DNA from 2 places in the Glutamicibacter sp. NPDC090743 genome. Region 2 is predicted to be linked to the other one. Evidence: predicted binding sites of a transcription regulator. Region 2 holds the regulator's gene; the other holds the start of a gene.
The links. The regulator Rex, encoded in region 2, represses fermentation and respiration genes when NADH is low (regulators of the CRP and FNR family bind a similar motif). The targets are predictions, from matches to a motif close to CTTGTGAANNNNTTCACAAG.
Positions count from the first base shown of each region.

Region 1: a site for Rex is predicted at 5,111-5,130, ahead of ACIQTS_RS09610 (glyceraldehyde-3-phosphate dehydrogenase). Genes of this name have one in related genera too.

Region 1 is NZ_JBIVXE010000004.1:181,121-188,538, reverse strand. Features, by position in the region: gene ACIQTS_RS09625 (acyl-CoA dehydrogenase family protein) at 369-1,517, shown strand; gene def (peptide deformylase) at 1,542-2,114, shown strand; partial or broken gene ACIQTS_RS09615 (winged helix DNA-binding domain-containing protein) at 2,127-3,059, opposite strand; gene ACIQTS_RS09610 (glyceraldehyde-3-phosphate dehydrogenase) at 3,498-4,955, opposite strand; RNA gene rnpB (RNase P RNA component class A) at 5,175-5,530, opposite strand; gene ACIQTS_RS09600 (dihydrolipoyl dehydrogenase family protein) at 5,603-7,045, opposite strand; gene ACIQTS_RS09595 (YaaA family protein) at 7,163-7,418, shown strand, end outside.
Region 2 is NZ_JBIVXE010000001.1:7,064-14,481, reverse strand. Features, by position in the region: gene ACIQTS_RS00085 (PLD nuclease N-terminal domain-containing protein) at 1-98, shown strand, start outside; gene ccsB (c-type cytochrome biogenesis protein CcsB) at 365-1,429, opposite strand; gene ACIQTS_RS00075 (cytochrome c biogenesis protein ResB) at 1,422-3,050, opposite strand; gene ACIQTS_RS00070 (cytochrome c biogenesis CcdA family protein) at 3,050-3,805, opposite strand; gene ACIQTS_RS00065 (TlpA disulfide reductase family protein) at 3,814-4,437, opposite strand; gene ACIQTS_RS00060 (histidine phosphatase family protein) at 4,444-5,106, opposite strand; gene ACIQTS_RS00055 (hypothetical protein) at 5,281-6,057, shown strand; gene ACIQTS_RS00050 (redox-sensing transcriptional repressor Rex) at 6,164-6,838, opposite strand; gene ACIQTS_RS00045 (glutaredoxin family protein) at 6,866-7,111, opposite strand; gene ACIQTS_RS00040 (HAD family phosphatase) at 7,174-7,418, shown strand, end outside.

The DNA.
Region 1 (7,418 bases), on a different contig from region 2:
GGTCCGAATTATCGTTGGTTCCGGTGAAGCCAACGCCATTACGCGCGGATTCGAGCTGCGGATTCGTCGCCGACAGGACCGGTTGAACATGCGGTTCGAACCTACCGGCGAGCGCAGTGCTGCCCTGATGCGGTGTTAAGTCATATTTCGGTGGCTAGGAACACGGATTCGAAACTATGTTCGAATGGGTTGTGTTTTGGGGTCTATCCCCGTGTTTTTCGAGACTTTTTGCGTTATCTAGTGACTTGAATCGTTGTTTGCCCTGGCGAGTAGGCACGAATTGGCTTGAGCAACCATAATGGATGATGTACTTCGGCAAGCCAGTGAGCTTTATGCCTTCGTTCCATCCACCGAAAGGTACTCCCCCTGTGAAACGCGCGCTCTTTGAAGAGGACCACGAGCAGTTCCGTGAACTGGCTACGGAATTCAACGCCCGGGAGATTTCCGGTAAATACGCTCAGTGGGAAAAGGATCATCAGATCCCCCGCGAGGTGTGGCAGTCTGCCGGTGAAAACGGCCTGCTGGGTCTTGCAGTGCCTGAGCAGTTCGGTGGCATGGGCATCGATGATTACCGCTTCCGTGTAGTGCTTGATGAGCAGCTCGTGCGTTCGGGGCATCTGTCCGTAGCCTTGGCCTTCCACCTGCACGACGACCTGGTGCTGCCGTACCTGCTCTCCTACGGCTCTGCCGAGCTCAAGGCCAAGTGGCTTCCACGCATGGTCGATGGCTCCACCATTACCTCCTGCGCGTTTACCGAGCCTGGAGCGGGGTCCGACCTGCGTGCGGTGCGCACCAAGGCGGTCCGCGATGGGGATGACTGGCTGATTAGCGGCCAGAAGACTTTCATCGGCAATGCTGCGTTTGGCGATGCCGCTCTGGTGCTTGCGCGCACCGATGGCGAGAGCGGACGTGCGGGCGAGCAGTCATTCTCGCTGTTCATGGTCGAGCGTTCCGAGGGGTACACCAACGGCAGCCCCTTCGACAAGATTGGGCTGCGGGCTTCTGATACCGCTGAGCTGTTCTTCGACGATGTCCGCGTCTCGTCTGCGGATCTTGTTGGCGAGGCTGGACAGGGCCTGGCCTATGTCAAGGCGCAGCTTCCCCAGGCCCGTCTGGCTATTGCCGTGGCTGCCTCGGCGATCTGCACCGCGTCTTTCGAGCAGGCGCTGGAGCATGCGAAGAACCGCTCTACCTTTGGCCAGGCGCTGACCGAGTACCAGAACACCCGTTTCGAGCTGGCTAACCTGAAGACTGAGGCGCATGTCACCCAAAGCTTCGTGGACCGGGCCGTCCTGGCATTCAACGACGGCGAGCTGGATCCTTCCGAGGCTGCCGAGGTCAAGCTTTGGGCTAGTGAGAGCGCTAAAAAGCTTTCCGATCAGGCATTGCAGCTGCATGGCGGCTATGGCTACATCATGGAGTACCCGATTGCCCAGTCCTTCACTGCCTCCCGCTTGCTGACCATCTTCGGTGGCACAAGCGAGATCATGCGTGAAACTATTGGACGAGCACTCTAAGCACTTTTGAAAGGAACCGATCACGTGCCTATTCGGCAGATCACTGTTTACGGAGAACCTGTACTTCACAAGCGTGCGGTGGAGGTCACCGAGTTTGATGGCGCCTTGCGCGAGCTCGTTGCCGATATGCACCTCACCATGGATGAAGCGCATGGCGTGGGCCTGGCGGCTCCGCAGATCGGTTTGGGCCTGCGCATGTTCACCTACGTCTTCGCTGACCAGGACGATGCTCCCGAGCGGGGCGTAGTGATCAACCCCAAGCTGACCCTTTCAAAGGTGTCGCAGGCTCCTGCGGATGCTGATGACGACTCCGAGGGCTGCTTGTCCGTGCCCGGGTTGAACTACCCTCTGCAGCGTGCTGACTATGCGAAGGTGGAGGGTTTCGACGAGTTCGGCAATCCGATCTCTTTCGAAGCGCACGGCTGGTTCGCGCGCATCATGCAGCACGAGTACGACCACCTTGATGGCTACCTCTACGTGGACAAGTTGCAGCCACGCTGGGAGAAGAAGTGGAAGAAGGCCAAGAAGGCTCTGGGTTGGGGCGTGCCTGGCAATACCTGGTTGCCGGGTACCGATGAGGATCCATTCGGCCACTAGGCTTCCCGCCGCCTACCGGGCAGTCTTGAAGTCCAGATACCGCTGATGCAGCGCCGCACCGATTTTGCCGGTGGGCGCTGTTTCTGCGTTCCAGACCTTCGAACCCCTGCCTTGTTCTAGCCAGAAGGGCAGGAACATGCCGTTCTTGCCGGGCAGGATCTGCGCAGCCATCTGCTCGTCGGCTACCAGCGTGCGATTCGCGTAGCCCAGGTAGTACTCGTCAAAGGGACCAAGCAGGCGCAGTGGCAGCCCGGCGGGCTCCATCGCTTCAAGCTCCCGGTGGGCGCGGCTGCCGGCGATGACCCAGTAGCCCTCTCCGCGCTCATCGTTGCCTGCGTCCGCCAGCAAGCCGCCGAGTGCTTCTGCGGCGGCTCTCATGGTGGTCAGCGTCTGTCCCGTGTACCAGGCTGCGTCGCGAAGGGTAGCTGGCCCATGCGAGTGCAGGTACCGGCGCAAGAGTTGCGCCAACGGATCTTCTGGTTCCCGGTGACTTGCAATCCATTCATCCACGAGCACGAAGTCCTGCGCGATGAGTTTCGCGTCTTGTGGAATGGGCCCCTGGCAGATCAACCCGTCCAGGACGAGGACCTGCAGGATAACCAGTCTTCGCTGCTGGCCCGTCTCCACTCCATTCTGGTTCAGTGCCTTGAAGAGCGCGGAGCGGCTGGCTTGCCCGTGCTCCTGCAGATGCGCGCTGATGATGCCAGCTGCCTGGTCAATGTCCTGGGTGCCGATCTGCAGTCCCCGCATCCTTGTGGCCGAGGAGCGCAAGGTGCGTTCACGTGTTGCGCGAGTCATCCAGCGCGCATCTTCGGCCAAGCAGATATGCAGCGTGCCCCGCATGGTCCATGACCGCATGAGCCGTCCTTCGCTGAAGAGCGCATCGACTTGCTGGCGGGATTCTTGCGCTGCGGAGCGCTGAGCCAGCGCGTAGCGTCCTGCAGCGAAGTCCTGGGACTTGGAACGCGAGCATGTGTTCTGCGGCCTGCAGTACGGATTCTGCCGGCTCCAGTAGCAGCTGGCTCGCCATGCGCGCCGCCAGCGTCCGGGTACTGTCTATTAACCAACCTCGATCCAATGCTTGATGGCCTAAAGCCTAGCAGTGCGGGGGTCCAGAGGTGCCCGCGAAGCGGCGCACCTGCAGTCGCCGTTGACGCAGGGGCGGCGCAGGTGGAAACGGACCTCCAAGCCCGGATGCGCGCAAAGGTCGAGACCTGCCTGGACTTTGCTGGAGAGGTGCTGGCCAGGTGCTGGTTCTCGTTGGTGCGCTGGACCCGGGAGGCCCTTTTGGAGGGCGTCGTGCCGCCCGGATGGAATAGCCGAAGGGACCATCCCAGCGCGCAATGCGTTGGGATGGTCCCTTCAGCTGCAAGCAGCGGGGTCCTAGGCGGTGACGGCTTCAGCCTTCACTGCAGGCACTGCAGCCGGGTGGGTGCCGGCCATCGATTCGATGACGCGAACAACTTGGCAGGAGTAGCCGAACTCGTTGTCGTACCAAACGTAGACGACAGCGTTCTTGCCGGACACGATAGTGGCCAGGCCGTCAACGATGCCGGCGCGGCGCGAGCCGACGAAGTCGGTGGAGACAACCTCAGGCGAATCAATGTAGTCGATCTGCTTGTGCAAGCTGGAGGTCAGCGAGGTTTCACGCAGGTAGGCGTTGAGCTCTTCCTTGGTGGTCCCGTTCTCCAGGTTCAGGTTCAAGATCGCCATGGAGACATCCGGGGTCGGTACGCGGATGGCGTTGCCGGTCAGCTTGCCTTCGAACTCCGGCAGGGCCTTGGCCACTGCCTTGGCGGCACCGGTTTCGGTGATCACCATGTTCAGCGCTGCCGAACGGCCGCGGCGCTCGCCCTTGTGGAAGTTGTCGATCAGGTTCTGGTCGTTGGTGAACGAGTGAACGGTCTCGACGTGCCCGTGGGTAACACCGAACTTGTCGTTCAGGGCCTTGAGCACTGGGGTGATGGCGTTGGTGGTGCACGATGCAGCGGTAACGATCTTGTCTTCTGCGGTGATCCACGAATCGTTGATGCCGTGGACGATGTTCTTCAGATCGCCCTTGCCCGGTGCGGTCAGCAGAACGCGGGAAACGCCCTTGGCAGCCAAGTGCTGGGACAGTCCTGCCTCATCGCGCCAGCGGCCGGTGTTATCCACCACGATGGCGTTGTCGATGCCGTGCTCGGTGTAGTCGACGGTGGTCGGATCATTCGAGTAGATGACCTTGATCAGGGTGCCGTTGGCGAGGATCGTGCTGTTTTCCTCGTCGACCGTGATCGAGCCTTCGAAGCGGCCGTGCACCGAGTCGCGGCGCAGCAGCGAAGCGCGCTTGACGATGTCGTCATCCGAGCCCTTGCGGACCACGATGGCGCGCAGGCGCAGGCCGTAGCCGCCACGCTCGATCAGGATGCGGGCCAGCAGGCGTCCGATGCGGCCGAAGCCGTAGAGGACAACGTCCTGGGGTTCAGCGTCGGTTGCGCCGGCCTGGCCAACCTTCTCGCCCAATTCATCGGCCAGGAAGGCGTTCAGATCAGCGGAACCGGATTCCTTGAACTTCTTGTTCACGCGGCCGAGGTCAATTGCTACCGAACCGACGTTCAGGGCCTCGATGGCATCCAGGATGGCCTTGGTGTCGTTCAGGTCGAGCTCTTCGCCATCGATGCGGCGCACTACTCGGTGGGCCTTGATGATGTCGATGGCGGACTGGTTGATCAGCTTGCGGCCGTAGACGGAGGTCACCACATTGTTCTTGCGGTACAGACGTCCGATCAGTGGGATCATGGCCTCGGCGAGCTCTTCGCGCCCGCTCCATTCTTGCTGGGCAACGACAGACTGCTGGGTCACAGAAAATCCTTCCAATTCAGCCGACTCGCAGATCCATAAAGTCGGTTGGCACCGTGGGAAGCACCATTGCTTTTGCGGTGGCACGAGGTAACAGGATCATCCTCGTAAGTACATGATCCATTCTAGACCGTGCGCAGAAAAACTGAGGATCGGGGACTGTGAATCATCTCACCAGCGCACTAAGGGCTGATGCCGGCGCAATCGCAGGAAGGAAGAGTGTGAATGGGATGGCCGATACGCCGGGTTTTGTCGCGCCGAAGCGGGACGGTCATCTATCTACGACTGCCGTTGCCGGCAGCCTCTAGCGGTCCACCCGACTGCATGGGGCGAACAGCCCTCATAACGCAGTCTGTCTGACCTTGCTCCGAGTGGGGTTTACCTAGCCACCCCAATCACTTGGGGTGCTGGTGGTCTCTTACACCACCGTTTCACCCTTACCAGGAAATCCTGGCGGTCTATTTTCTGTGGCACTAGCCTGCGGGTTACCCCGAGTGGGCGTTACCCACCACCCTGTTCTGCGGAGCCCGGACGTTCCTCGGGGCAATTGCTTGCCACGCGACCGTCTGGCCATCCCATTCACTACCAGTCTAATGCGTTGGGCGTGGGCTGCAGACCACTTCCGAACGCTGATTCGATCACAGCCGGCTTCACCCGAACCGCTGCGCCTCAAGCAACCGCAACCAGATTTCGCTGATCGTCGGATAGGCGGGGACCGCATGCCACAGCCGGTCCAGGCTGACCTCGCCGACGATCGCAATGGTGGCCGCATGCAGCAGTTCCGCGGCATCCTGGCCAGCGAAAGTGGCGCCGACGATCACCGAACGCGCCTGGTCTATCACCAGCTTGGCCCGCCCTGAATACCCGTCGGCGTGCAGGCTCGCCCCGGCCACCGCACCCAGATCGTGCTCGATAACCGAAATCTGCAGGCCGGCGTCGAGGGCCTGGCGTTCGGTGGGTCCGACCGCGGCGATCTGCGGATCGCTGAAGACCACGCGCGGCACCGCATGGTGGTCCGCCGTGGCCGCATGCCTGCCCCAGGGCGCATCGAGAACCCCGGTTCCATTGATCCTCGCGGCAATGGCCTCGCCCGCGGCCCGGGCCTGGTACTTGCCCTGGTGGGTCAGCGGGCTGCGCCCGCTGGCATCTCCTACGGCGTAGAGCCAGTCGGTGCCCGCCACGAGCATCGTGTCATCGACCTGCAGCCGCCGGGACGGGTCCACCCCGAGAGCTTCGAGTCCCAGGTTCCCGATCTCCGGCCGCCGCCCGGTGGAGACCAGCACTTCCTCGGCTTCCACGAGGGATCCTCCGGGCAGCTGGAGGCCGGCTATCCCGTGCTCATCGCGGTGGACCTGCAACGGCGTGGTGTCCTGGTGCACCACTACCCCGGCCTCGGCCAGCGACTGGGCCACCAGCTCGCCGGCGAACGGCTCTTCGCGGCCCAACAACGACCCGCGGGCAAGGATGGTGACCTTGGACCCGAGGGAGGCGAAAGCGAAGGCCAGCTCCACCCCGGCAACTCCGCCACCGATGATGGCCAGCCTCGGCGGAATCGCCTTGGCCGCAGTGGCCTCCCGGGTGCCCCACGGCCTGGCTTTAGCCAAACCCTCGATCCCAGGCAGAACCGGAGTGGATCCGGTGGCCAGGACTACGGCCCGGGCCGAGTACTCGCGATCCGCCACCTGCAGCAGGCCGCGCCCGGAAAGCCGCGCCCGGCCGCGGATCAACTCGATGCCCGCCGAGCGCAGCCACCGTTCCTGCCCGGCATCATCCCAGTTGCTGGTGAAGGCGTCCCTCCGCGCGAGCACCGCCTCGGGATCCAGCGCACCAGTCACCGCTTCGCGGGCCCCGGGAACCCGGCGTGCCGCGCGCAGCGCATCGCCGCTGCGCAACAGGGCCTTGGAAGGCATGCATGCCCAATACGAGCATTCCCCGCCCACCAGCTCGGATTCGACGATGGCCGCCTTCAGGCCCTGCCGGGTGGCATAGTCGGCGGCGTTCTCCCCGGCCGGCCCGGCGCCGATCACGATCACATCGAAGTCGCAGTGCTGCCCGGAGGCAGTTTGGCTAGCTCTTGAGTTCTGCTGGGGCATGCTCTGTCCTTGCTCTGCGTGAAGCGCTGCTGGGTAGTGGGTTCAGCCTAGCCAGATCTGCTCTGCGGGTACATGCCCTGGGCAGAAGATCAGGTGAACTCCGATAAGCTGGAACGCGTGCTTATTTTGTTGCCGCCTTCCGAAGGCAAGACCGCCCACGCCGAAGGTTCTCCGTTCGAAATCGAGGACCTGTCTTTTCCGGAGCTTTCCGGGGAACGCCGCCTGGTGCTTGACGCCCTTGCTGAAGTCTCAGCCCGCGAAGATGCCATGGACCTGCTGGGAGTCGGAGCCTCGCTGGCCAAGGAAGTAGCGCGGAATATCAATCTGCACACCGAGCCCGCAGCCAAGGCGCACGATATCTACTCGGGGGTGC
Region 2 (7,418 bases):
AGAAACCAGCCAAGCCTGAGGCCAAGGAACCGAAGCCAGGTGCAGAACGCAAGAACAAGCCAGAAGGCACCGACAGCTCTTCGTCTGAAACCGAATAACCACCTAGTTCTGCCGGGATTCCGGCAACCAGCCCAGCACGCGTGCCAGCGCCGCTGGGCTTTTTTCATGCCTCGTGGGAGCTTCGGGCATTCTTGCAGGCGGCCCGGGGCGCGGGGCTTCCTCTACGGGCGCTGGAGGGACGGACGGGGGCAGGCGCCCGTCAGTGCCCCGCACTTGAGTACCAGGGCCTGCAACGAACGCTTAAAGTACTGCGAGCGGCCTCTCCGCTAAAGGGAAACCGCTCGCAGTGCTGGATTCTTAGGAACTAGACTCCGGCGTAGGAGTGCAGACCGTCGAAGAAGATATTCACGATGGTGAAGTTGAAGACCACGCACAGGAAGCCGATGATCGACAACCAGGCCGAGCGTGGGCCCGTCCAGCCACCGGTGGCACGGGCGTGCAGGTAGCCTGCGTAGACAACCCAGATCACGAAGGACCAGACTTCCTTTGGATCCCAGCCCCAGTAGCGGCTCCAAGCGGCCTCTGCCCAGATCGCACCAGCGATGACAGTGAAGGTCCACATCACGAAGCCGATGGTGTTGATGCGGTAGGCGAAGTTCTCCAATGCGCCGGCACCTGGCACCACGCGCATGAAGGGCAGCTTGTCGTCCTGGCCAGCGGCCAGCCGGTTCATGCGAGCATGCTGTACCAGCTGCAGCACATTCATGGCGAAGCTGATGGCGAACAGTGCCGACGCCAGGACGGCGATGGAGACGTGAATGACGATCCATGGCGACTGCAGGGCAGGAACGAGGTGGCCAACCGGTGTCGGGAAGCCGATGGTGGCACCGCACAGCATCAAGGTGACCAGGCCGGAGATGAAGGATCCCATGAAGCGCAGGTCCTTGAAGATCAGCACCAGCAAGAAGACCAGAGCCACCAGGAATGCACCGGTGGACAGGAACTCGTACATGTTGCCCCAGGGCACTCGGTGCGCGGCTATCGCACGGGAAACCACGGCACCGCCGTGCAGGGCAGCGGCCAGCCACATCAGCACCACGGCAATGCGAGCCGTGGGGCGCTTGGCCGACAACTGCGTGTACTCCATCTTGTCGGTCACGATATGCTCGCCGACGTTGTCGGCACGCACAGCGGCACCCCGGCGCGAACGGGGCTTGGTGCCCACGGCGCCACCGGCGCTAACCAGCAGTTCCTCGTCGCGCTTGAGCGCTTCGGAATCCATTTCGCTGATGGACTTGTTGGTCTTTGCCAGGTCCAAGGCGAAAATGATGAAGACCACTCCGTAGACCATGGCGGCCAGCAGCATGAACAACTGGCTGTATTCACCCAGCGTTTCATTGATTGGCGCTAATGCCCCAGCGTTATCCATTTACTGCTCCTTGGTTCTGCTCCTGGCTTGCCAATGGCCAAGCCTTGTCAAAGATCTTCTGTATTTCTGCAGCTTCGCGTTCCAGACGCGGATCCTCGCCACGTGCCAGCAGTGCGTACTCGATACTACGCTTGCCGTTTTCTTGTTTCAGCTTCACCCAGACGCGGCGTCGCGGGGTGAACAGCGAGACCGCAAGGCCGATTAGCGCCAGACCTGAGAAAATGCCGATTGGCAGCTTACCCGGGTCATGATTGATGTCCAATGCGACGAAGCGCTTGAGGTCTTCAAAGGTAATCGAGCCCTTGCCGTCGGGCAGTTCGTAGGTCTGCCCCGCTTCGAGGATGATGCCGCCGGCATCCAAATCACGGCTGTTCAGCGGTTCCATCTTCTCCGTGTCCAGCACGAACACGTTTTGCGGGTTGCCGTCGTCAAGGCCCAGATTCCCGGAGTACGAGTTCAGGTGCAGCTGGGGGTTGATGGCGTTGGGGTCGCCCGAGATGCCGAAGCCGTTCTCATCCACTAGTGCGGTTGGCAGCAAGAAGCCCTGGAAGCCCAGCTGCGATGGCTCGGCGTCCGGAACCTTCAGCACGAACATCGAGGTGTAGACCGAATCCTGCGGAATGGAAACCGCCGGGCCGGAATAGGAGACGTTGCCGTTGCCATCCTTGACGGTGATCACCGGGGCGTAGCCATTGCCGACCAGGTACACGTCACCGCCGCTGATCCGCAGCGGATGGTTGACCTTCAGTTCCTGCTTCACTGGCTCGGCATCTGCCGATTCGCGCACCTTGACGTGGGCGGTGAAGTCCAGCGGCTGTCCGAAATGCGATTCGGATTCGCGGTCGAAGATGATGTCGAATTTGTCCAGAGTCACAGCAAAGGGCGGCAAATTATCGGCATTGAAGCCGGTGCCCGGGGTGAAGGAGTCGTAGGCCACCAGCGAATTCACGAAGGTCTCCCCCTCGACAACCACGCGCTGCCCGGTGTAGCCCAGGGCCCCGCCGATCGCGGCCGAAGCCAGTACGCCCATCAGCGAGATGTGGAAGAGCAGGTTGCCGATTTCGCGGGTATACCCGCGCTCTGCGGCAACCGAGGCCCCGGTGGCATCCTCGCGGCGTTCGACACGGTAGCCGCGCTTCTTCAGGATCCTGAACGAATCCTCGATGACCTGCTGGTCATCGGGCGTATCCGTCTCGCCTTCCAGAATTTCATGCGAGCTGTACTGGGGAAGTCGTTCCAGGCGCACCGGGGTCCTCGGCGGCGGGGTGCGCAAGGCTTTGGCGTGCTTCTTCACACGCGGGATGATGCAGCCAATCAGCGAGACGAACAGCAAGATGTAGATCGCGGAGAACCACACCGATGAATACACTTCGAACATCTGGAAGCGATCCAGCCATGGACCAGCGGTGGTGTGCTGTTCCAGGTACTGGGCTACAGATTCGGGGTTGGCGTCGCGCTGCGGGAAGATCGATCCCGGTACCGCAGCAACGGCGAGCAGCAACAGCAAGAACAAAGCTGTCGGCATCGATGTCAGCTGGGTCCAGATCCAACGCATGGAACCCATGAATCCCAGGGCAGGCGCGTCGCCAGTTCCCTTGGAATTCCGTTGTTGTTTCGCCATTAAATTGGCAACCTCACTTCATTGGCAAACCAGTTTTGCAGTTCTGCTACCCATGTTCCCCACAGACCGGTCACCATGACCAGTCCCAAGGCAATGAGTAGTCCCCCGCCCAAACGCATGATGAAAACCTGGTGCTTGCGGAAGAACGCCAGCGCCTGCATGCCGCGCTGCAACCCCATCGCAATCAGGATGAAGGGCAAACCCAATCCGAGGCAATAGAACACAGTCAGCAGCGTTCCACGCCCTACGTTCGCGTCCACACCGGTGGACATGATCAGTACCGCACTCAAGGTGGGGCCGATGCACGGTGCCCACCCCAGGCCGAAGGTCAGCCCCAGAACCGGGGCACCCCACAGGCCTGCAGGCGGTTTCCTGTGGATCTTGCGGTCACGCTGCATCCAGGAGAAGCCGCCCATGAACACGATGCCCATGAAGACCACGACCAGGCCCAACGCCTGGGTGACCCAGGAGCCGTTGAACCTGAGCCACGCGGAGGCCTGGCTGAAAAGCACGCCCGCTGCGATGAAGACCACGGAGAATCCCAGGACAAAGAGCAGTACGCCGGAGACCACGCGCCCGCGCCGGTGCTCCTTCAGATCCGCACCAGTCAACCCGGTGACGTAACCGAGGTAGCCCGGCACCAGCGGCAGGACGCAAGGCGAAAGGAAGGAGACCAGCCCGGCCAGCAGTGCTACTGGGGCAGCCAGCAGCAACGACCCGTCCAGGACGATGTCGGCAAAGGGATTAGTGGTCACTGATCAGCTCACAACTCTTCGGTCAGAGCGGAGTCGATCAATGACTTCAGGGTGCCAGGCTCTACGGCACCGATCACGCGGGCACGGACACGGCCCTGGCGGTCCAGCACCAAGGTGGATGGAACCGCTTGCAACGGGACGTACTTGGTCATCGCCAGCTGGATGTCCCCGGAGGTATCCTGTACCGACTCATAGGGGATCTCGAAAGTGCGCTCGAAGGCCTTCGCCGCTTCGGCTTCATCGCGTACGTTGACGCCAATGAATTCGACTTTCTCGCCGAAGCCTTCAGCGATTTCCTTCAGATCCGGTGCCTCGATGCGGCACGGAGCGCAGGCGGCATACCAGAAGTTCATGACTACGGGCTTGCCCTGCCACTGCGTGAAGTCGATATCGGTGCCATGGTAGGTGGTGGCCTTGAGGGCAACCGGTTCGCTGCGCTTGGAAACTTCGTACTCTTCCACGGCGCCGTCGCCAGCGATGTAGTTCTTGCCGTCGCCGCTGTTTGCTTGCGCGGTCAGCGCATCTTCCTTGCCGCTGCAGGCAGCCAAGGGCACCACGGCGGCGGCAACCATGAGCGAACGCAACATGGTGCGGCGGCTCAAGTGGCGAGGATTAGGCACAGGATCTGTCATTTTGCTTTAGGCTCCAGGGATATTCGCCGCGCCGGCAAGCAGCTCGGGGCACGGCTCGGTGTAACGCACGGAGACCAATTCGTCTCCCTCAAAATCAAAGCTGGTGATGGAAGCCAGAGTGCACTCGCGCTGGCGCGGATCGTGCCACAGCGGCTTCTTCTCGGCGGCGCGGCGCGTAACCCAGATCGGCAGCTGGTGGCTGACGATAATGACTTCCGCTCCTTCGCCGTGCTCGGCGAGGGCGGCCTTGCGGTGCTCATCCATGGCCAGGCGCATGCGAGCAACCTGCTGGGCATATGGTTCGCCCCATGAAGGCTTCAGCGGGTTGACCAGCAGCGGCCAGTACTTCGGCTGACGCAGGTGCTCCGCAACCTTGGACAGCCCTTCCAGCTTGTTGCCGGCTTCGATAACCCGCTCGTCGGTGTGGACCTGCAGATCCAGAGCGCTGGAGGTCGGCGCGGCTGTCTGCTGGGCTCGCAGGAGCGGTGAGGCCACCAGGCGCACTACGTTGCCGCCTTCTGCTTGGCGCTTGGCAAAATATTCTCCTGCCCCATCGGCCATCTGGAATCCGAGTTCCGAGAGCCCGAAGCCGGGGATCCTGCCGTAGAGCATACGGTCAGGGTTGAAAACTTCCCCGTGGCGCAACAAATGGACGGTCGATAAAGGCATGCCTCCAGTGTCTCAAATATTCGGTGCAAATTAGCCATATTGTGGCCACCGTCAACTATTCACAGGACACGCATTGGAATCCCATATGGAAAAACCATCCTTTCGGAGGGGTTGCTCACAACCGACTGCCACTACGCTTAGTTAATAAGACTGTTCGACCCAGAAGGACGCATCATGAGCGACAACGATCCTAACCAGCCGGGCCAGCCCTACAACCCGGGCCCTTCCGGCCAGGGTTCATCGCAGAACCCGTACGGCGAAAACCCCTACGGCCAGCAGCCCTCGCCGTACGGCCAGAACCCGTACGGCCAGAATCCGAATCCTTACGGGCAACCGCAGGCACCGGGCTACGACCATTATGCCCAGCAGGGAGGTTACGCCGGCGTGCAGCCGCCGACCGAGCGGCCACGGACCTTGGCTATCGCCTTTGGCTTGATCATGCTCGCGGGCATCTTCAGTGCCCTCGCCAGCTGGCTGATGACCAACTCCAACATGATGGCCAACATGATTGGCCAGCAGTGGTCGCTGGTGCAAGAAGAGTTCCAGAACCAGATGCAGAGCACCCCGGGCATGGAGCAGGATCCACTGGTTGAACAGATGATGGCAAGCCCTGAGGCCTTCATGGCCCAGGTCAATTCCATGATGTCGACCTTCGTGATTATCTCCATGATCATCACCTTGGCCCTGTATTTCCTGGTGGGCTTCTTCGTTGGCCGCGGCGTGGGCGCCATGCGAATTATCGCCACGATCCTCGGTGCGCTTTCACTGCTGAATCTGGTGACTATCGTTCCAATGATCAGCATGTTCGCTGACACTCAAGCCGGAATTATCAACGCTGTCTACGTTGTGGGCATCTTGTTGGGCATTGCAGGCGTGGTCTTCGCCTGGTTGCGCCCTTCTTCGCAATACATTGCGCAGCGCCGCCAGGCTCGCCTGGCCGGCTTCCGCTAAACGCATGGCCGAGCCTCTTCGCGAGGCCCTGCAGGGACAATAAAGGCGTAGCCGCTCCATCCACCCAAAGGATAACGCGGCTACGCCTTTTCTCGTCTGCGCGGCTTCAGCCTTGAACGGCGAGGTATGCCAGGATCTGCAATTCAGTGGAAAGATCAACGCGCCGCAGGTTCATGCCCGCGGGTACGCGAAGCGGCATCGGTGCGAACGAGAGCACCGAGCGGACCGAAAGCGCGGCCAGTTCGTAGACCAGGTCCTGCGCAGCATCGCCCGGAATTGCCAGAACAGCGATGTTGATTTCTTCGCGTTCAACCACTGCGGCCAAGTCCGCGATCGCTTCCACGTGCAGCTCGCCGACCGGCCTGCCGACCAGTGCGGGGTCGATATCCAGGATCGCCTTGACGTTGAAGCCACGAGTCCTGAAGCCTGCATATCCGCTGAGCGCGCGCCCCAGGTTACCGGCGCCGAGGATGGCCACACGCCAGTCCTGGTTCAGGCCGAGGGTGCGGCTGATATGTTCTGCCAGTTCGCGGACCACGTAGCCCACCCCGCGGGTTCCGTAAGAACCCAACCAGGAAAGGTCTTTGCGCAGGATGGAGGGGTTCACTCCAGCTTCCTTGGCCAGCACCCCGGAACTGGTGCGTTCCAGGCCCTGGGCTTCCAAGGCGTTCAGCGCGCGCAAGTACTGGGTCAGTCGAGCCAGCGTGGCCTCAGGCAGGACCCGGGCTTCAAGCTCTGACATCTTCGTTCTCCCGCACTTTTCGGTGCTCTTGAAGAGCACAACGCATTTTCATTTATTCGGCAGCGGCTAGCTGCTCAGTAGTCGTTCCAGACGCTGTGCGTCGATGTGCCAGAAGTCGCGGACTTCTCCGTTGATCAGCAGAACCGGCACTTCCTCGTGGTGCTTGGCCAGCAATTCAGGGTGCTGGTCAATATCCAGTTCGGAAAACTCCATATTCAACCGGCCAGTCACCTCGGCCACGGTTGCGCGTGCGGCCTGGCACAGGTGGCAGCCTTCTCGAACCAACAGCTGGATCTGATTCAAAGTACTCACCTGCCTATAATCTCACGAGCCGTAACCGCCCTTAAACTTGGCAATGAAATAAACTGGATCAAATGTCTTCCATCGATCATCACCCCAGCCCGAATTCCGCCCTGGCTCCGGACACGGTCGCCGCTTTCTTCGATGTAGATAACACCCTTGTGCGCGGTGCATCGCTGTATCTGCTGGCCCGGAAACTGCATGAGCGCCGCTTCTTCCAATTCCGCGAAATCCTCTGGTTCGCGCTCAAGCAGTTGCGCTTCGCCGCGCGCGGTGAGCACCTAGGGGACATTCACCAGATTCGCGACCGTGCGTTGAT